4 regions of the Fictibacillus sp. EA-CB0309 genome follow, and region 2 is predicted to be linked to each of the others. Evidence: riboswitches for the same ligand, from Rfam matches in the RefSeq annotation. Region 2 holds a riboswitch; each other region holds the start of a gene.

Region 1 (4,936 bases), 1.5 Mb from region 2:
TGGATGTTGTATGAATGCCGAAGCGACACTTAACCTTCTTTTTTGTCCAACAGAAAGATGATAAGGGTGATGTTTCTCTTTAGTTGTTAGCCCAAATGTATTTAGTATCTCTTCTGCTTCAGCATTAATTTCTTGATCTTGAGCTAAACCATATGTAATTTCATCGTATACGGAATTTGTTAAAAATTGATATTCCGGGTTTTGAAAAACGAGATAAGCCAAGCCGTACAAATCATTAATTTTCGTTATGGTAAAATCGTTTATTTGATAGGTGCCAGCTGTTTTTATCAGTTGCATCAGTGATAATAATAGCGTACTTTTACCTGCACCGTTCTCTCCTACTACCATTATCCATTCTCCAGAATGAATGGTTGAATTTTTTAATGATATTTTTAATTCCTTGTTACGAAAACCCTTAAAGTTTATTAGATACAATGTGTTTTGTTGCTTACATTGGTTCGTTAAAGAGCTTTTCTTTTTGTATTCGTTCCATGCACCTGGATACCAAATGCCATACTGGTTAAGTTTCTCTTTGTAATGAGAAAAAATATAAGAAGAATCTCCATCCGCAAGAATTCTTCCATCTGGAGTAAAAACGATAATGCGGTCAACAAAATCCATGATCCGTTCAATTTTGTGCTCAACTATAATTAGCGTTTTATTCTCCCCTATCTTTTTAACCGTTTCCCAAATCTGCTTAGTACCACTTTCGTCTATGAGTGCAGTAGGTTCATCTAGGAATATAACTTCGGGGTCGAGTGCTAATACCGATGCGATTGCTAAGCGCTGTTTCATTCCGCCTGAAAGAGTCTGAATCGGTGTGTGGATATCATTCAAATGTAATCCTACTGCATGCAATAACTCCTCTATTCTGCTTATCATCTCTTCTCTTGGGACCTGTAAGTTCTCCAATACGAATGCGATTTCTTCATCAACAAATGGCATACAAAACTGTGTATCTGGATCTTGAAACACAAACCCCCAACTGTCAGGGTTCTGTACACCATCGCTTTTAATAGGAACTTCTACAGAAAGAGGAATAAGTCCAGAAAGAACTTGCAGGAGAGTAGATTTTCCACATCCAGAAGGTCCGAGCAAAAGCACTTTCTCTCCTTTTTGGAAAGATAAATTTATATTCTTAAAAAGTAAGTCATCTTCTCCTGGAAACTTTAATCTTAAATTTTTAACAGATGTTGCGGTATCCATTTAAACCACCTCAGTTATCGATTCAGTGCCTCATAATCTTCCTTTGATGAGGGACGAACCAGTTTAGTAACTCCTGTTGCTTCTAGTGCTTTAGCAATTGAAACAGCTAACATTCCTGTGAAGATGATTGAACCTATGAGCCTGAATACAATAAATAGTGTAAGATTCCATGTCGATAGATCACCAACATATCCTTTGTAAAAGTCTAAAATGAAAGATCCTGCACAAGCACTTATGGCTGCGAGAGAAATAACAAATAAATCAAACTGCTTGTAGCGAAAAGCCATAAGGACTAATTCTGCAAATAGTCCTTGAATAACACCATATAATAAAACTTCTAGCCCAAATTCAGACCCCATTAAAAACTCTCCTGAGGAAGCGGCAATTTCTGCTAAAAGAGCAACCCCTGGTTTCCGAATGATTAAAAAGGCAACGGTTGCAGCCATAAACCACATTCCATAGATCAATTGATCAATATGAAGACCGAGCGGCTTAACCGCGTAATAAAGAGGTCCCCAAATCTTATAAATAATACCAAAGCCAATGGATATAACAATGGTCACTAGAATATCAGTTAACTTCAGTCCTTTATACATTTTTTGTTTCCCTCCCAACTTTTGTTGCAGCTGTGCCGTATGCAACTGGCCATTTTTCCAACGTATAAGCCATTTCCCAGAATAAATATTCGTATTCACAGCTGATTAAGAAATGGCGAGTCATCTTATCCTTTTCCTGTTCACTTGCTTTTTCTGCTAAATCATCCAACCGGTTAATTTGTTCTTGGACAAGTTGTGAAAACCACTCACCACCATAAGCTGCAATCCACTCTTGATAGATAGGTTCAATTGGTGTGGCTTCCTTAAATGTTTCCCCGATCTCTTGATAAATCCAATAGCATGGGAGAATAGCCGCAATAATTTCTCCTAAACTACCGGACTCTGCTACTCGGTAAAGATGAGACGTATAATGGTACGCAGTTGGAGCAGGTTCAAAGTTCGCTAATTCTTCTTCGGTAACCTGTAGCTGTTTCATGAATGTTTCGTGAAGAGCTAATTCTGCATCATTGGTTCCTTGTGCGTGAGCAGCCATTCTTGAAGTCGTGTATAGATCTTCAGCCCTTGCAGCTCCCATGGCTTGAACTCTAGCAAAATGAGATAAATAATAGGAATCTTGCATTACGTAGTATTTGAAGCATTCTAATGAGAGGTCTCCTTCTGCAATACCTTTTACAAAAGGATGATGGAGATTTGCTTCCCAAATTGGGTTGGCTTTTTGTCGTAAAAGTTCGGTGAATTTTTTCATGTGAATTCTCCTTGTTTTTTAATTTTAAAAGACTGTTTTCGCAAACCTTGTTGCTTTTGTAAGTGGTTGATCTCCGCTCCAGGTTGCTTCGCTTTCCGCGGGGCGTCCGGTGAGCCTCCTGCCGCTTTGCGCCATTAGGAGTCTCCACCTGACCGCTCGTCCCGCAGGAGTCTCGCACCCTTCCACTCCAATCAACTTGCAAAGAAGAGGATTAAACAAAATGCCTCTAAAGCAACAATCTTTAAAAAAGCCTTTAGAAAAGAACCAAACAAAAAAACCACTTTCAGCGAGAAAGTGGTTGTATATGGAGAATTGAACACTATGTATAAATATAGGACTCCTCAACACCACTTCCCTACGCTGGTATAATCCAGATCAGGTTCTAAGAGTCTCAAAGTCGCACTTCGATCTCAGCCTTATGAAAGGCACCCCTAGTGGTTTTTAATATTTAGTTGGTAGTATGTTTTAAATAATAGCAGGCTAGTTTTGATTGTCAACTGTTTTTGAGTAAGTCTGCTTAGGGAGGAAATTTTTAGACTCTCATGGTTATGGTTGAATTCCACTCTATGATGCTCTCATTCCGCTGGGTGTGCGGTGAACCTATGTGGATTCAAGAAATCAAAATAAAAAGGGCATAACCATGATAGGTTTTGCCCTTTACAGCCACCAATTACTTGCTCATCGCCTCAGTTAATACCGGTACGATTTGCTTTTTACGAGAAACAACGCCTTTAAGAACGGTTGTATTGTTTTCTAACTTCACGTTGTATGCATCTTCTACAGATTGTGCTCTTTTACCTAGAGCTAAAGCTGTTGAGTCATTCGTTAAAATATCTGTTACAACGAACATGAACAGGTCTAAACCTTTTTCATTGATCACTTTTGAAATCGCACTTTCAAGTTCATCTTGATGTTTTAAGACATCACTAGCATCAACTGTATTTACTTGTGCAACCTCAACTTTGCTTGCCCCAATATTAAATTCTTTAGCATCTAAAGAGATAAGCTCTTCAACAGACTTATCACTTAAATCTGCGCCTGCTTTTAGCATTTCTAATCCGTACGTCTCAGCATCAACATCTGCAATTTCAGCTAGTTCACGTGCTGCTTCAACATCCTCTTCTGTACAAGTCGGTGATTTGAATAAAAGAGAATCCGAAATAATCGCAGAAAGCATAAGACCAGCAATGTTCTTATCTACTTCAACGCCTTTTTCTTTGTACATCTTGTTCAAGATCGTTGCTGTACATCCAACAGGCTCTGCACGATAATATAATGGGTCACTTGTTTCAAAGTTTGCGATACGGTGATGGTCAATGACTTCAAGTACTCGAACTTTGTCAATGTCATTTGCGCTTTGCTGACGTTCGTTATGGTCTACTAAAATAACCGAGTTTGTTTCAGCAGAAACATGTTCAACTAAACGCGGAAGCTCAGCTTTAAAGTAATCTAATGCATACTTTGTTTCACCGTTAATTTCACCTAAACGGATTGCTTCTACATTTTGTCCTAATTTAGACTTAAGATCAGCGTAAACTATCGCTGAAGTAATCGTGTCCGTATCTGGATTCTTGTGTCCAAAAATAAGTACTTTTTCCATGCTTCTACTCCTTATAAATATATAAATTATTTTTTGATAGCCAAGCCTTATTTTATCATATAAAAACAGCTTTTGGCTTTTGGAGTTTATTGTAGCATGGAAAAAAGCATTAAGGCAAAACCGTACTTCCCATCAATGATTGATCCACTTGACGTGCACAATCACGACCTTCTTGAATCGCCCAAACGATCAAACTTTGACCGCGTCTAGAATCACCTGCTGCAAATACTCCATCTACGTTTGTTTTGTAGTCTCCATGTTTTGCATCTACTTTATTATTTTTGGTTTCTACACCAAATTCTTTTAGGACAGGCTGTTCGGTTCCTTCAAAGCCAATCGCGATGAATACAAGATCGGCAGGCCATACTTTCTCTGATCCTGGAATTTCTTCAAATACAATATTTCCAGCATCATCTGATGTTCTCTTCATTTGAATGGTATGAAGTTCTTTTAAATTGCCTTCTGTATCAGATACGATTTTCTTTGTTTGAACAGAGTACTCTCTAGGATCATGCCCATATTGAGCAGTAGCCTCTTCATAGGCATAGTCCATGGTAAAAATGTTAGGTTGCTCTGGCCACATGTTTGCATCGCTTCGTGCATTAGGCAGTTTCGGATGTTTGCCGAATTGAACAACGCTTTTACACTTTTGTCGTAGAGCAGTAGCTACACAGTCGGCACCTGTATCACCACCGCCAATGACAATAACGTCTTTCCCAGATGCGTCAATTAAAGGCTCATTCACTTCAATGTTCAACAGCCTTTTAGTCGCCTGAGTCAAATAGTTCATCGCAAAATGAACACCTTTGGACTCTCTTCCTTCAAGGT
Region 2 (4,936 bases):
CTACTGCTGTGTTCAACAACACACCATCCGCCCCTAACTCCATGGCAATCATGGCATCACTTGGCGAACCGATTCCAGCATCTACAATGACCGGTACTGTTGTTTGCTCAATAATGAATTTTAAATAAAGCGGATTAATGATCCCTTGACCCGAACCGATAGGAGAGGCTGCTGGCATGATGGCATGTGCACCTAGTTCTTCTATTCTCCTTGCCAAAACCACATCATCTGACGTATATGGCAGGACGATGAAGCCTTCTTTTAACAGTTCTTCTGTCGCTTTTAACGTTTCTACTGGATCTGGCAGCAGCGTCTTGTCACAGCCGATGACTTCTACCTTTACCATATCACATAATCCGGATGCTTTTGCTAGTTTTGCGATCCGTACGGCTTCTTCTGCCGTTTTTGCTCCAGCCGTATTAGGTAACAGTGTATATTTTTTCAGATCCAGCATTTCTAAAAAGTTAGGCTGGCTCGCCTCAAATATGTTCATTCTCCTAACAGCAAACGTTAAAATTTCAGATTCGGAGGCGTCTATCGCTTTTTTCTGTGTTTCAAAATCAGGGTATTTGCCTGTGCCTAAGAGAAGTCTTGATGAAAATGAATAAGGTCCAATGTTTAGCATGAAATCACCCTCCACCGACAAAACGCACTAGTTCGATTTTGTCGTTTTCTTTTATTTGAGTCTCACTTTGTTTTTCATTCGAGATAATATCTTGATTCACTTCAGCTATCACGATCTGGTCGTCCAATTTTAAGTGTTCCAGCAGTTCAGTGATCGACTGCAGCGAATCCGGCACCTGTATCTCTTCTCCGTTGATCATAAGCTTCACTAATACGCACCTCGCTTTCAATTTGGTCGGCAATCATCTTTCCTGTTACAGGAGACAGCAGGATGCCGTTGCGGTAATGTCCAGCTGCAAGAAACATCCCTTCCCATTCAGGATGTGGACCGATATAGGGTTTTCCGGATTGTGTTTGAGGACGGATACCTGTCCATGCTTTTTCAAAAACAGATTCTCGAATACCGGGTACAATCTGCCTCGCTCTCTCCATCAGCTGAAACATACCAGTAAACGTCACCTTTTCATCGAACGTACCGAAAATACTGGTCGCACCGATCACAATCCGGTTGTGTCGTTTCGGTACAAGATAACATTCTTTATATTTAACGGTCCCGGTCAGAAGGGGTTATCCGCCTTAAAGGAAACACATTCTCCTTTTACCGGCACCATCTGAAGGGCAGAATCCAATTTAGAGCTCCATACCCCGCCTGCTAAAATTACATGTTCGGCATGAATCGTTTCTGTATTCGTTTCAACACCAGTTATCCGCTTTTTATTCTGTACCAGCTTGATGACTTCCGTTTGTTCTCTGACTTCTGTACCCATTATCTTTGCGGCTTTTAGATAAGCTTCTGTAAGTTTTACAGGCGAGACTTGACCATCATTCGGAAAAAAAGTGCTCCACGTACAGAGTTTGACAACGCTGGTTCTCTATCTTGCAGTTCTGCAGAAGAAAGCCAACGAATGTTTTCCCCATAAAGATATTCCGTTTCTCCTCTTCTTTGAAGTTGAAAAACCTCCTCTTCTGTAAAGGCCAGTTCATAGATTCCTTTTTCGATTAGTTCAATGTCCATGCCACTTATCTCGTACAGCTCTTGAGAGAGAGTCCGAAACATCTCACGGCTGGTTTTGGCAAGCGGGTAGAAAGGATGGTCTACACCAAACTCCATTTGTGCTCCAAGCATGCCAGCTGCTGCAGAGGATGCTTTTTCTCCCACTCTCCCTTTTTCTAGCAGAAGAACTTTCTTTTTCTTTTGGATAGCTGGTAGGGCGATCGAACAGCCGATGACCCCTCCTCCGATAATGACCGCATCATACGTTGAGCGCATTAGCACACCTCCAGTTGTTGCTGATATTCTTTAACAGCTTCAAGCGGTGAATCTGATTCTATGATGCCAGACATTACCGCGATGCCGGCAGCCCCCGCTTGGATAACCTCTCGAACATTTATTGGCTGAATGCCGCCTATAGCGATTACGGGAAGAGAGGTATTGCTTGTTACTTTTTTAGTCCTTGGAGTCCCTGCGGCATTTTTCCTTCCTTGGATGTTGTAGAATAAATATGGCCATACAACAGAAAATGAGCACCGTTTTTTTCAGCATAGTGTGCCTCTTCCATCGAATGAACCGAACAGCCGATGGTGAGTTTCGGAAATGAACGTTTAACATGCTTCACGTCTAATCCATGATAGGGAAGTTGAACACCTCTTGTACCGAAACATTCCGCGACATCTGCTCTATCATTGACGACTAGCTTGGTTCGCGGCACACCAATCTCCAGAAGCTTTGTGATCAGGGTCGAGAGCTCTCTGGCTGTTCTTTCTTTTTCACGGATATGAAAAGCTGTGATGTACGGATAGATGTTGTAAAGAATATCCATGAGCTTCTCTTCTGACTGCTTACCTGTAGAAATCACATGAAGTTCTTTTTTCACAACAAAAAACCACCTCCTTTGTTTAGAAAAGAGGTGGTTTTACAAAATTCAGCATTCGTTTAGCGAGATTCTGTTCAACACACCACTTCCCTACGCTGGTTCTAACCAAATCAGGTTCCAAGGGTCTTAAAGTACACTTTAATCTCAGCCTTACAAAGGCACCCCTAGTGGTGAATAACTATTTTATTAGTTCAATACATCTATTTTATCGTTAAACAAGATTAATAACAACAAGTGTAAAAAAGATGTAGTTAAACTGCTTAGTTGCGTAAGTGGCTTGCGCAGCACCAACAAACATAGTGGATCACTGGATCATCGGTCATCGGTATGTACTGTGTGGTTCGTACGTTTTCGGTCTGTAGTTAGCGTCTTTTGTTTTTTTACGGTACGTGTCCTTATATTTATTACACGTTCGCGCAGTAAAACTAGTTTTCCACGCAGGTCAGCACCACTTCCACGCAGTCTGAACTATTTTCCGCGCGAGATGAAGGGAGTTTCGCGCACTTTTACGCGCAATGAACGACAAACGAGTCAAACTATATATCTTCCGTCTGAATAAATAAGTTTTTTACGACAAAAAAGACGCTACCAAACCTTCGGCAGCATCTTTTTTGACTTTTATTCAATTTACAACAACAAATACGCGATTGGAGTGGCCAAAATCAATGCCAAAACCGTGCGTTGGAACCAAATCCATATGAGCTGAGGCACACTGATTGGAATTTCCGTTGATAACACACATGGAATGCTTGCTGAAAAGAACAGGATGGATGCAACGGACACGACGCCGATTACGAATTTTGTTACGAGTGCCGCTTCTGTTACTAATAGTGCTGGGAGGAACATTTCAGCTACACCGATTGATGCTGCTTTTGCCGCAAGCATGGCATCTGGAAGCTGCAACGCCCATGTAATCGGATAAAACACATAGCCGATCCAGTCAAAAACAGGCGTGTATTCTGCGAGTAGCAGTCCGATAAGCCCGACGCTCATAATGGAAGGCAGAATGCTCATCGCCATGACAAAACCATCTTTTAAGTTAGACCAGATATTGTTCAAAAATGCTGGAGCGTTCTGTGATGAATCCATCGCGCTTCTCCACGCGGTTTGCAGATATTTCTCGCTTACAACTTCCTCTGGCTGTCCCTCCCCGCCAACATACGAATCATCCATTCTGCTTAATGGACGCAATCGAACCGTGATCGCCGTTACTAAGAACGTCACAACGAGCGTCGTCCAGAAGTACGTGTTCCACATCTCCATCAGCCCTAGCGTGTTCGCCACAACAATCATGAACGTGGCGGATACGGTTGAGAAGCCTGTTGCAATGATCGCTGCTTCTTTTACCGTATACTTCCCTTCTTTAAACACGCGGTTCGTGATCAAAAGTCCGATCGAATAACTTCCAACAAACGAAGCAACCGCATCAACCGCGGATCGGCCTGGCGTCTTCCAAATCGGTCGCATGATTTTTTGCACAAGCACTCCGATAAATTCCATCAGTCCATAACCGACAATAAAGGCTAAGAATACTGCCCCAATCGGAACAAGCAACCCTACTGGAATAACCAGTTTTTCGAATAAAAACGGCCCCATGTTCGGATCGCTCAACCAGCTCGGACCCCATTCAAAATATAGAAGCACTGCCGCGATTAGACCGACTACTTTTAAAAGTGAAAAGGTGGTTGTGACTCGGTCTTTGTTCCACGTTTTTGTATAGAACGGATAGACCGCACCGAGAAGAATGACGAGTAGAGCGTAAATCGGTACGGCCTCACCCGCTGTTTCTCTCACCCACGTGACGAGGTGATCGAGCGGAATGGACGACTTCCCTTTTACCGTGATTGGAACGAAGAACATGAAAATGCCGACTGCACTGAAAAAAGAAATTTCAAAGAATGAGACCAGGAATCTGCAGCTTTTTTCATTTCATTCAACTCCCTCAACCGTTGATAAGCCTGCCGGTTCAGGCTCTCTATACATCATATCGGGACAAAGTACGAATTATGACGAGTCGTGCTTGTACAACTGTTATGATTTTTTAATCCCCTTTTTCACACGGAAACATGTCTGTTTTTCAGGCGTCTAGGGAATACCATTTACATAACCATAAATAGGAGTGTTATCATGCGATACTTTATGAATGTGAATAAAAGTGTAGAAGAAGAGTACGGCAAGCTGTTTAGCTTCGATCCTGAGACAAACGAAGAAAACGACGATGAGCTTGAAGTGATGAACAACTTAGACGAGCAGGACAAAGGAAAGCCTTATATCTTCCCAAAAAGCTTTTTGCTGGAGGTTTCCGCTGAAGATTATGAGCAGTATGCGGATGCTAAAAGAGGTAATGGGGATATGCGGGGTGTGACGGAGAGGATTTTGGAGAGGTATCGAGAGTGATATGTGCAAACTGATTTACTATCCTTATTCCGCAATCATAG
Region 3 (4,936 bases), 1.7 Mb from region 2:
ACTTTATATAGGGAAGGTGCTGCTGTTATCCAGCCAGCAAGGATTTCTGCGACTTCCGGTTTAACGGTGCTCTTTACTTTATCCACATAAAGTTCTACAGGAGTTTTTCCATCCTTAATTTCTGAGCAGAATATTTCCCAACATACCGCAATATTCGCGTATGTTTGTTCTTGCTCTTTTGCAACAGGATACTTTTTCACATATTGAGATGTGCGTGCTGCTAAGTCCTGTTGATAGTTCTCAAGCGCGAATTTGATAAGTCCTTCTTGGTGAAAGGATACTTCGCGTGTTTGCTCTTCTTTATGTAAGCAACATTTCTTATATTTTTTTCCGCTGCCACAATAGCACGGATCATTTCTTCCTATCATTGACATGCTATTCCTCCAGTAAACCACTTACTTATCCTGTACATACTAGCATAAATCGGATTTTTTTCAAACTTACAATCATCAGACAACATTTTAACATAAAACGAGACGAGAAAAAATCATTAAATAGGTTGGTTTTTTGGGGGTTGAAACCTTTTTTTCTTTTAAAGCGTCTAAGGTGAAAAGGGGAATTACGATATGTGGAAAAAATGGAAAGTGTGGGTATTTGTCGTCGTGCTCCTCTTTAGCGCATGCAGCAGCAATGATAAGTCTGAAAGCAAGATGGCTAGTGATCATGATAGTGGCAGCAGCAGTTCTAATGAAAAGATGGACAATTCTTCAGAAGAAGGTAAGACAAAAACTGAATTGGATACTAGTGGAGATAAGAAGCAGCGAATTAAAGATCAAAGAAAAGTCATCTATAATGCAGACATGCAGATTTCTGTAGATAAATTGCAGAACACGATGGAAACGGTTCGAAACATGGTTGAGATTAAAGGCGGCTATATTGTGGAATCGAATACAAGTGCAGGTGAGAATGGGTATGAATCCGGCATGATGGTTGTGCGTGTTCCGATAGATGGTTTTCGTACGTTTTTAGATGAGGTTCGAAATTTAAGTAAAGGAACACCACACGAAAATGTACGGGGAGAAGATGTTACAGAAGAATATGTGGACCTCTCTTCTCGGTTAAAAGCGAAACAGCAAGTGAGAGACCGTCTGGAATCATTCATGAAGGATGCACAGAAAACAGAAGACTTATTAAAGATCTCAGCTGACCTTGCTTCCGTTCAGGAAGAGATCGAACAAATTGAAGGTCGATTGAATTTCTTGAAGAATCAAAGTGATTACTCAACGGTAACGATACAGTTTGAAGTAAGAAATCTAAAAGCAGAAAAACTTCAGACAGAAGAATTAAATACGTGGGCAAAAACGAAGATGCTTTTTATGGAAACCGTGAATTTTTTGGTATCGGCGGTATCCTTTGTAGTCGTTGCGCTGTTTGGTCTGGCACCTGTATGGGTGATTGTGATCGCGGTGCTTTACTGGCTTTGGTGGAAACGGAAAAAAGGGCAAAAGAAAAAGCCGGAATCACCGACAACGTTGAATTGATTGATTTGGATTTTAACTAGTGTCAGTTAACGGGTACGTCAGAAACACCCTCTGCAGCACGGATATCGATCCGTTTGCTGAAAGGGTGTTTTGGCTTTTACGGCACTTTTTTATAAAAGGTGTACCGTTTAAGAAGCCTTAACCGAGAAACGCTTTGTATTCTGAGGTTAATTTCATAAAACGCTCTTTATCTTTTGTATCCAAGGCATTGTCGATTTCTCTTTCATAATACTCTTTGTAATAATTGTGAAGGGCCTCATCCAGTACCATTTGGGCAATAAGGCTGAAGGCAAAGGGGTCTCTTTTTTGTTGCTTGTACTGCACCATCTCGTTTTGATTTTTGTTAAAAGAAGTGTTTTTGTCTTTCATCCTGTTTCCCTCCTTAAATTATCTCCCTATCCAATTTAACCTTTTATGTTTCTAGGTTTCTACTAGTATACTGAGCAAGATGCCCAATGACAACCATTTTATTTGAAAATTCTGAAAAAATTTTCGATAATCATTCTAATGTACTGCTTTTTCACCACCTTTTGGTAAAAATGTTAATGGTTTGTCATGTTTATTTCTGTATTTTGCCAAGTGTTACAAATGTTTTTGTTCTGTGTTTTTTATGTTGTTATTGTGTGTTAGTTACTATTTCCCCTTATTTGAAGGTGCTTAAACACACTTAAAACACTTATTCGAAAAAAACGTTGACATTTTAAGTTGCGTGTGGGTAGGATTGAATTAACTCAATATTGTCATTTCCGCTAGGGGTGCTTTTTAAAAAAGCTGAGAGAAGGTTGTAGCCTTCGACCCTTTGAACCTGATCCAGATCGTACTGGCGTAGGGAAGCGGTGTGGATGATTACATGCTTCTCTTTTATTCAAATGAAACTGTAACGGCCACCCGCTATTTATTTAGCGGGTGGCTTTTTTTGCGTATGTAATAAGGAGGCAGATAGTGTGGGACAACTGATAAAAGTAAGTAAAGCTCTGACAATCGCAGGGTCAGACAGCGGCGGAGGAGCAGGTATTCAAGCAGATTTGAAAACGTTCCAAGAGTTTGGTGTTTATGGCATGTCCGTTCTAACAGCGGTGACGGCTCAGAACACGACCGGCGTTCAAGGGGTGTTTCCTGTTTCGTTAGAGGGTTTGGAAACTCAGCTGCAATCGATCGGAAGTGACCTGAAACCAGATGCTGTAAAAACTGGAATGTTGTTTTCAGGAGAGTACATTGAAAAAACGGCTTACTTTATTAAAATATTTGGATGGAACAACGTGGTTGTCGATCCGGTCATGATCGCTAAAGGCGGTGCCACTCTCTTAGGTGAGGAAGCATTGGACGCGATGAAAATGTGTATGCTGCCAATCGCGAAAATCATCACTCCTAACATTCCTGAAGCAGAAGCATTAACAGGCATCACGATAGATTGTAAGGAAGCGAGAGCAGAAGCGGCAAAAGTGCTGTTTGACGGTGGTGGTGATTATATCGTAATAAAAGGTGGTCACTTTGGCAGCGGTGAATACGTATCCGATCTTCTTTATAACGGTGTTGAGATGGTTGAGCTTGTGGAAAAGCGTGTTCACACAAAAAATACACACGGAACAGGATGCACGTTCTCTGCAGCCATTACAGCAGAACTGGCTTACGGGAGGAAAGCAGAGAGTGCTATAGAGCATGCAAAAAGGTTTATTCAAAACGCGATTGAACATGGAATAGAAGTCGGTTCAGGTCATGGACCAGTTAATCATTTTGCTTATAGGAGGATTGCACATGAACAATACTAGAGTACAAGAATGGAAGGCGTTTGTTGCAGAAGTCAGAAAAGAGAAGCCGCTGCTTCATCATATTACCAATAACGTAACAATGAATTTCCTTGCAAATGGGGTGCTCGCAGCTGGAGGCAGCCCGATGATGGTTGATGACGCACGTGAAGTTGAAGAAGCTGTCGGGGTTGCTAATGCATTAGTGCTGAACATCGGAACGCTCGATGAACCAACTGCAAAGTCTATGATTCTAGCTTTTCGAAAAGCGATGCACGCGGGAGTGCCTGTCGTACTCGACCCAGTTGGAATAGGACTGTCAGCTTTCCGCCAAGAGGTGGTTAAAAATATATTATCAGAATATTCACAATTGAAGGGGTCAGTCCCCAAACAATTCTGACAATTTGCGGGAACGCTGCAGAGATGCAATTTCTTGCTGAAGGAGAGTGGGCTGGTAAGGGAGTTGACGGTGAACTTGGAAGCTCTGAAGATGACTTGATACAGCTTGCTGCTGCGGCTTCAAAGCAAACAGGGTGTCTCATCGCGATGACGGGTGAGAAGGATGTTATTTCTGATGGCGAGAAAAGCATTGTTCTTTCTCATGGCGATCACATGTTAGCTTTCGTTACAGGGACGGGCTGTTTTGCTACATCCATGGTGGCTTTATATCAGGCGAATCAGAAAGAGAAAGAGACACGAACGCAGACCTTATCCATTTTAGATCGAACAGCTTTAGCGATTCTTATGCTCACAAAAGCGGCTGAGGAAGCGGTGAAGACAGCAAAGGGACCTGGAAGCTTTCAGCAAAACCTTATCGATCAGCTGTTTGTATTAGAAACCACACCAGAAATCTGGCAGTGTTCAATCAACTGGCAAGATCACACTTTAAAGGAAGGAGCAAGAATATGAAGACTTCTTCTAAGCCTGACTTAAAACAGCAGCTTTCCTTTATTTTGTGGCAGGAACGATGAACTGTGATTCTCCGGAAGCTTTTGAGCGTATTCTTTTACAAGCGATACGAGGTGGTATTACTGCTTTTCAGTTTCGGGAAAAAGGAGCAAACTGTTTAAGTGGTGCAAAGCGCCTTGAAATTGCTAGCCGCGCAAAAAAATATGCAGAGAACACGGGGTGCTTTTTATCGTAAATGATGATCTGGAGCTAATGAAATTCGTCGATGCAGATGGACTTCATGTGGGACAGAGTGACGGTGACTTAAAGACGATACGCCAACAAACAACAGGTAAAATACTTGGTGTGTCTGCTCATACACTGGCTGAAGCGGAAGACGCCGTTTCTAACGGTGCAGACTATATCGGGGCAGGACCAATCTATCAAACTATTTCAAAACAGGATGCTGAAGAGCCGGTTGGCGTAGGACTGATTAAAGAACTTCGCAGGAATCATATCAACGTACCACTCGTTGGAATAGGCGGCATTACGATTGGTAATGCGGGTGAAGTAATTCAGGCAGGTGCTGATGGTGCGGCAGTTATTTCGGCGATAAGTGGTGTGGATCACCCTGAACAAGCCTCAAGGAATATGATTGACGCTATTCAGTTTGCGAAGCGAGGTATGTAAGTGAAGATATCTGTTCAGAAACTTACTCTTATGGCGATGTTGGTTGCGATAGGTACACTGTCTTCTCATGTCTTTTGGATTCACGCGGGTGTTGCCAAAGCCTTTCCTGTTCAGCATGCGATAAATGTTATT
Region 4 (4,936 bases), 1.8 Mb from region 2:
TGCTGACAATGCCGGTTTAACAGTTGAGTTTTCAAGTGAGTTTTCTGATACGGTTGAAAAAGGGAAAGTAATCTCACAGAATCCTTCTCCTTTTACTCAAGTAGAAAAAGGCGCGACCATTTCCGTTGTCTTATCAGATGGTCCTGAGGAAACAGAAGAGGAGCCGCCTTCTGAAGATGACCAACCCGCAGGAGACCGCTCCGTGACGAAAGATATTGAAGTAAAGCTGGATAAAAAGGATAGAAGTCAGCCAGTTACTGTAAAGATTGTTTATTCGGATAAAAACGCTTCTAATGAAGTTTTTGTAGAAGAACAAATTACAGACAAAAAGAAATATCAGCTGCCTCTAACGATTGCTGAAGGGGTTCTGCTTCTTATGTTGTGTATGTTAACGGAAAAGAAGAGAAAGCTGAGACCATAAATTATGATGATGTTAAAAGTGCCAATGGACAAATGGAAGATGAGGAAGGGGACGATGGTGATTAAGCATGCCTGAAGGAAGAATTGTTAAAGCCCTCGCTGGTTTTTATTACGTTAAGGAAAATGGGAAGTCAGAAGTTTTCCAATGTAGAGGTGAGGAAACTTTCGCAAAAAGAAAGTGAACCCGTTGGTCGGTGATTGGGTTGAGTATGAATCAACCAACATTACAGATGGATACATTCTCGATGTGAAAGAACGTAAAAATGAACTAGTCCGTCCGCCAATTGCTAACGTAGACCAAGCCATCCTTGTTTTTTCAGCAACGGAGCCAGATTTTAGTACGCTTTTATTAGACCGTTTCCTTGTTCATATTGAAGCGAATGATATTCTGCCTGTGATCTGTATCTCAAAAATGGACCTTGTTCAACAACCAGAAGAAATGGATGAGATTCAGAAATATATTGAAATCTACAAACAATTAGGATATGAAGTAATTCCGACCTCAACGAAAACCGATGATAGCTTAGATTTGTTTTATCCCTTGTTCAAAGACAAAGTAACGGTCTTTGCTGGTCAGTCTGGTGTGGGTAAATCATCTTTATTAAATGCTATAAATCCTGAATTAATGCTTGAAACGAATGAGATTTCAACCCATTTAGGCAGAGGGAAGCATACGACACGGCATGTAGAATTAATTTTGTTTGGCAACGGATTAGTTGCAGATACACCGGGTTTTAGTTCACTTGATTTTATGAATATCGAAGCTGATGATTTGTCGATGTACTTTCCAGAGATGAATGAACTGCGCGGTGACTGTAAATTTAGAGGATGTTCGCATACGTCCGAACCGAAATGTGCCGTAAAAAAGGTGTTGAAGACGGAGTTGTTCCAGAGTTCCGCTACGACCATTACGTAAGTTTTTTACAAGAAATAAAAGATCAAAAACGGAGGTACTAATGATTAAAATAGCTCCTTCCATTCTTTCTGCTGACTTTTCGAAGTTAGGCGAAGATATTAAAGCTGTAGAAGAAGCTGGTGCGGATTACATTCATGTTGACGTTATGGACGGTCATTTCGTTCCGAATATTACGATCGGACCGCTTGTCGTTCAAGCCATTCGCCCAGTTACTAAACTCCCTTTAGATGTACATTTAATGATTGAAAATCCTGATCGATACATTGAAGAATTTGCAAAAGCAGGTGCGGATATTATTTCTGTTCATGTAGAAGCGTCACCGCATCTACATCGAACGGTTCAACTCATTAAACAACAAGGTGTAAAAGCAGGTGTGGTTCTTAATCCAGCTACTCCAGTCGAATCCATCAGACACATATTACAAGATGTTGACCTTGTGTTATTAATGACCGTTAATCCTGGTTTTGGTGGTCAAGCTTTCATTGAGAGCGTAGTGCCCAAAATCAAAGAAGTGTCAGATTTAGTAAAAACACAAGGATTGAATGTTGAAATTGAAGTGGACGGTGGAGTTAATCCTGAAACGGCTCGTCTTTGTGTTGAGGCTGGTGCTAATGTATTAGTATCCGGTTCTGCCATTTACGGAAAAAAGATTTAAAGGATGCAATTCGATCCATCCGTGGTGTATAATTGTACCGAATAATAAAATAAGCAACCACAGGGGGAGTCCTTTAAAGGGCTGAGAGGGGAGTGTTCTCCCGACCCTTTGAACCTGAAGCTGGATCATACCTGCGTAGGGATGTGGAGTCGTATGACTTTTTGTATTCAATTATGATGGATCCTAAAGCAACCGCGCTCACATGCCGGTTGCTTTTTTTATTTTTCTTTTTTGCAGTCGTTTGTCGCTTATGGGTTTTGCTGAAGCTTTGGCGCTTTTTGAAAGTTGTTGATTTCCGTTATAGGTGCTTCGCTTTCCGCGGGGCATGCGGTGAGCCACATTCGTACGTTTCACTCTTAAGTGTCTCACCTGCCCGCCTGTCCCGCAGGAGTCTCGCAACCTTTCACTCCAATCAACTTCAAAGGTGGTAAGGTAAAAAGATTTTTTAGGTTTGGCACGTACTTTAGCTTCAAATAACTTGCAAATTAGAAATAAATAATAGGAGGATAAAAATGAAAAACAACAACATTTCATTATTAACAGAAATAGCGATTATGTCTGCTCTATCATTGATCTTAGGCATGATTAAATTTGCTGGACCTTGGCCGCAAGGTGGGTCTGTATCTCTTGAGATGGTTCCGATTTTCTTGATGGCTTTTAGAAGAGGATTTAAAGCAGGTGTATTTACTGGATTAGCGGTAGGACTTCTTCAGCTTCTTGTTAACCCTTATGTTATACACCCAGCACAGATGATTCTAGACTATCCGTTAGCGTTTGCTTTAGCGGGTGTTGCAGGTGCGTTTGCGCCGTCATTGGCACAAAATAAATCAAAAAGAACGTTCCTAATGGTTACAGGTATCTTTGTCGGCTGTTTATTAAGAACAATCTCGCACGTTTTATCAGGAGTTATCTTCTTTAGTGATCTAGCTGAAGAAATGAACATTTGGCTTTATTCATTTATGTATAATGGATCATTTATGATTGTTATTTTTGTAATTACTTCACTTGTAGTCATTCTTTTAACAAACACTGCGCCAAAATTACTACATGCTGCACGAAGCGGATACACCCGAGCGGCATGAAAATAAGAATCGTTGCAGGTGGCCCTGAATACCTGATACCAGAGCTGAATTCTTTTTATAACACTCCTGATTGCGTGTGGGTAGGTGTAGATAGGGGCACATTGTATCTGATTGAACAACATATAGAACCGCAGTACGCGTTTGGAGATTTTGATTCCGTTACAGATAATGAAAAAATTAAAATCCTGCATTCACATATAAAAGTAAATCAATATCGTTCAGAAAAAGATGCTACAGATATGGAAATCGCTTTTGAATGGGCTTTGACCCAGAATCCAGAAGAAATCCTGTTGTTCGGAGCTTCTGGAGGAAGGCTGGATCATGAGCTGATGAACATGCAGCTCTTATATAAAAGCCGGTTTAGCTCAGCTATTGTAAAATTAATTGATATAAAAAATGAAATCTCACTCCAAATGCCGGGCAGTTACAGAGTTGATCATGATGAAAAATATCGCTATATTTCCTTCCTCTCACACAGTGAAGAGGTGAGAGGAATAACATTAGAAGGTTTTAAATATCCTTTAAAACGTGCCGTTTTAAAAGCTGGATCGTCATTATGCATCTCAAATGAGCTTGTAAATAAAAGTGGTACTTATTCTTTCGACTCCGGCATAATATTGATGGTAAAGAGCCGTGATTAAAAAAATTACGGAATACAGGCCCCAAAGCACCTTTTTATAAAAAGGGGAATAAAGTATTTTATTGTTTAGCTCTTATCATTTTTTATGGGCCTGGAGGAGGGGTAAGATGAAATTTTATACCATTAAACTTCCTAGATTCTTAGGGGGATTCGTACGTGCCATCTTAGGTTCTTTTAAAAAAGGGTAATAAACAAAAAAAGCGCCAAGTGCGCTTTTTTTGTTTGTGTCCATATACTGCTGCTGGAAATGGTTACTGTCCGCTTTAGCAAAAATACTGTCCACTTTTTATTATTTACTGTCCGCTTCAGTGAAAATACTGTCCACTTTTCATGAATTACTGTCCACTTCAACGAAAATACTGTCCACTTCACTCGTTCTACTACAAATAAAAAAACAGCAGCGGTAGCTGCTGTTTTTTATTAAACGCGTTCTACTTTACCTGATTTAAGAGCACGAGCAGAAACGTATACGCGCTTAGGCTTTCCGTCCACAAGAATACGAACCTTTTGGACATTAGCTCCCCAGCTTTTCTTTGATTTGTTCATTGCGTGAGAACGCTTGTTACCAGTTTTAGGTCCTTTTCCAGTAATAAAACATTTACGAGCCATAGTAGGTGAACCTCCTTTACAGCAAAAAAGCTTTGCATCAATTCAATCGTATGTTAAATACTAAATAATATTAGCATGACTTCAGAAGCAATGCAACATATTCGTGAAAGGTTTTCAAGTAAATTTCCTTGACAATACTATTTACATAGTGTGAAATGTAGTAGTCCTTTCAAAAAAGACTAATGTATAGTAAAATATTTGTTAGCCATTTAACAATTTAAAGGGGGATGTAAGCATGTCAATTGAAATGAAAACAACCTATGGTCAAATTGATATTTCTAATGAAGTGATTGCCACTATCGCTGGTGGAGCCGCAATCGATTGTTACGGAATTGTTGGCATGGCATCAAGAAAGCAATTAAAGGATGGAATAACTGAACTTTTAGGACGTGAAAATTTCTCCCGAGGGATCGTTGTTCGCCAAGAGGAAGATGAAGTACATATCGACATGTATATCATCGTAAGTTACGGAACAAAGATTTCTGAAGTGGCTCATAACGTTCAGAACAAAGTGAAATATACCCTGGATCAAATGCTTGGTTTGGCGGTTGACTCAGTGAATATCTATGTTCAGGGTGTCAGGGTGACAACCCCTTAGTTAGGAGGAAGTTTTG

What was found. Region 2 has a riboswitch for thiamine pyrophosphate ahead of ACEWFH_RS03380 (thiamine phosphate synthase). Riboswitches for the same ligand answer to the same signal wherever they lie in the genome.
Region 1: it holds a riboswitch for thiamine pyrophosphate, as region 2 does, so the genes downstream of both, tenA (thiaminase II) here and ACEWFH_RS03380 (thiamine phosphate synthase) in region 2, are expected to answer to the same signal.
Region 3: it holds a riboswitch for thiamine pyrophosphate, as region 2 does, so the genes downstream of both, thiD (bifunctional hydroxymethylpyrimidine kinase/phosphomethylpyrimidine kinase) here and ACEWFH_RS03380 (thiamine phosphate synthase) in region 2, are expected to answer to the same signal.
Region 4: it holds a riboswitch for thiamine pyrophosphate, as region 2 does, so the genes downstream of both, thiT (energy-coupled thiamine transporter ThiT) here and ACEWFH_RS03380 (thiamine phosphate synthase) in region 2, are expected to answer to the same signal.

Annotation. Positions count from the first base shown of each region.
Region 1 is NZ_CP169271.1:2,082,948-2,087,883, forward strand. It holds gene ACEWFH_RS11655 (ABC transporter ATP-binding protein) at 1-1,206, opposite strand, end outside; gene ACEWFH_RS11660 (ECF transporter S component) at 1,221-1,802, opposite strand; gene tenA (thiaminase II) at 1,795-2,508, opposite strand; TPP riboswitch at 2,844-2,951, opposite strand; gene ACEWFH_RS11670 (manganese-dependent inorganic pyrophosphatase) at 3,179-4,108, opposite strand; partial or broken gene ACEWFH_RS11675 (glutamate synthase subunit beta) at 4,218-4,936, opposite strand, start outside.
Region 2 is NZ_CP169271.1:587,957-592,892, reverse strand. It holds gene ACEWFH_RS03400 (thiazole synthase) at 1-625, opposite strand, end outside; gene thiS (sulfur carrier protein ThiS) at 630-800, opposite strand; gene ACEWFH_RS03390 (FAD-dependent oxidoreductase) at 772-1,185, opposite strand; partial or broken gene ACEWFH_RS03385 (NAD(P)/FAD-dependent oxidoreductase) at 1,182-1,894, opposite strand; partial or broken gene ACEWFH_RS03380 (thiamine phosphate synthase) at 1,894-2,426, opposite strand; TPP riboswitch at 2,569-2,674, opposite strand; gene ACEWFH_RS03375 (YjiH family protein) at 3,126-4,406, opposite strand; gene ACEWFH_RS03370 (hypothetical protein) at 4,626-4,895, shown strand.
Region 3 is NZ_CP169271.1:2,766,798-2,771,733, reverse strand. It holds gene ACEWFH_RS15475 (YecA family protein) at 1-374, opposite strand, end outside; gene ACEWFH_RS15470 (DUF4349 domain-containing protein) at 567-1,481, shown strand; gene ACEWFH_RS15465 (IDEAL domain-containing protein) at 1,620-1,850, opposite strand; TPP riboswitch at 2,223-2,330, shown strand; gene thiD (bifunctional hydroxymethylpyrimidine kinase/phosphomethylpyrimidine kinase) at 2,438-3,250, shown strand; gene ACEWFH_RS15455 (hydroxyethylthiazole kinase) at 3,237-3,626, shown strand; gene ACEWFH_RS15450 (hydroxyethylthiazole kinase) at 3,650-4,135, shown strand; partial or broken gene thiE (thiamine phosphate synthase) at 4,194-4,804, shown strand; gene thiW (energy coupling factor transporter S component ThiW) at 4,805-4,936, shown strand, end outside.
Region 4 is NZ_CP169271.1:2,387,430-2,392,365, reverse strand. It holds gene ACEWFH_RS13275 (PASTA domain-containing protein) at 1-421, shown strand, start outside; partial or broken gene ACEWFH_RS13270 (ribosome small subunit-dependent GTPase A) at 489-601, shown strand; gene rsgA (ribosome small subunit-dependent GTPase A) at 608-1,336, shown strand; partial or broken gene rpe (ribulose-phosphate 3-epimerase) at 1,377-2,023, shown strand; TPP riboswitch at 2,044-2,150, shown strand; gene ACEWFH_RS13255 (hypothetical protein) at 2,190-2,390, opposite strand; gene thiT (energy-coupled thiamine transporter ThiT) at 2,504-3,073, shown strand; gene ACEWFH_RS13245 (thiamine diphosphokinase) at 3,070-3,714, shown strand; gene spoVM (stage V sporulation protein SpoVM) at 3,821-3,901, shown strand; gene rpmB (50S ribosomal protein L28) at 4,134-4,322, opposite strand; gene ACEWFH_RS13230 (Asp23/Gls24 family envelope stress response protein) at 4,558-4,920, shown strand; partial or broken gene ACEWFH_RS13225 (DAK2 domain-containing protein) at 4,936-4,936, shown strand, end outside.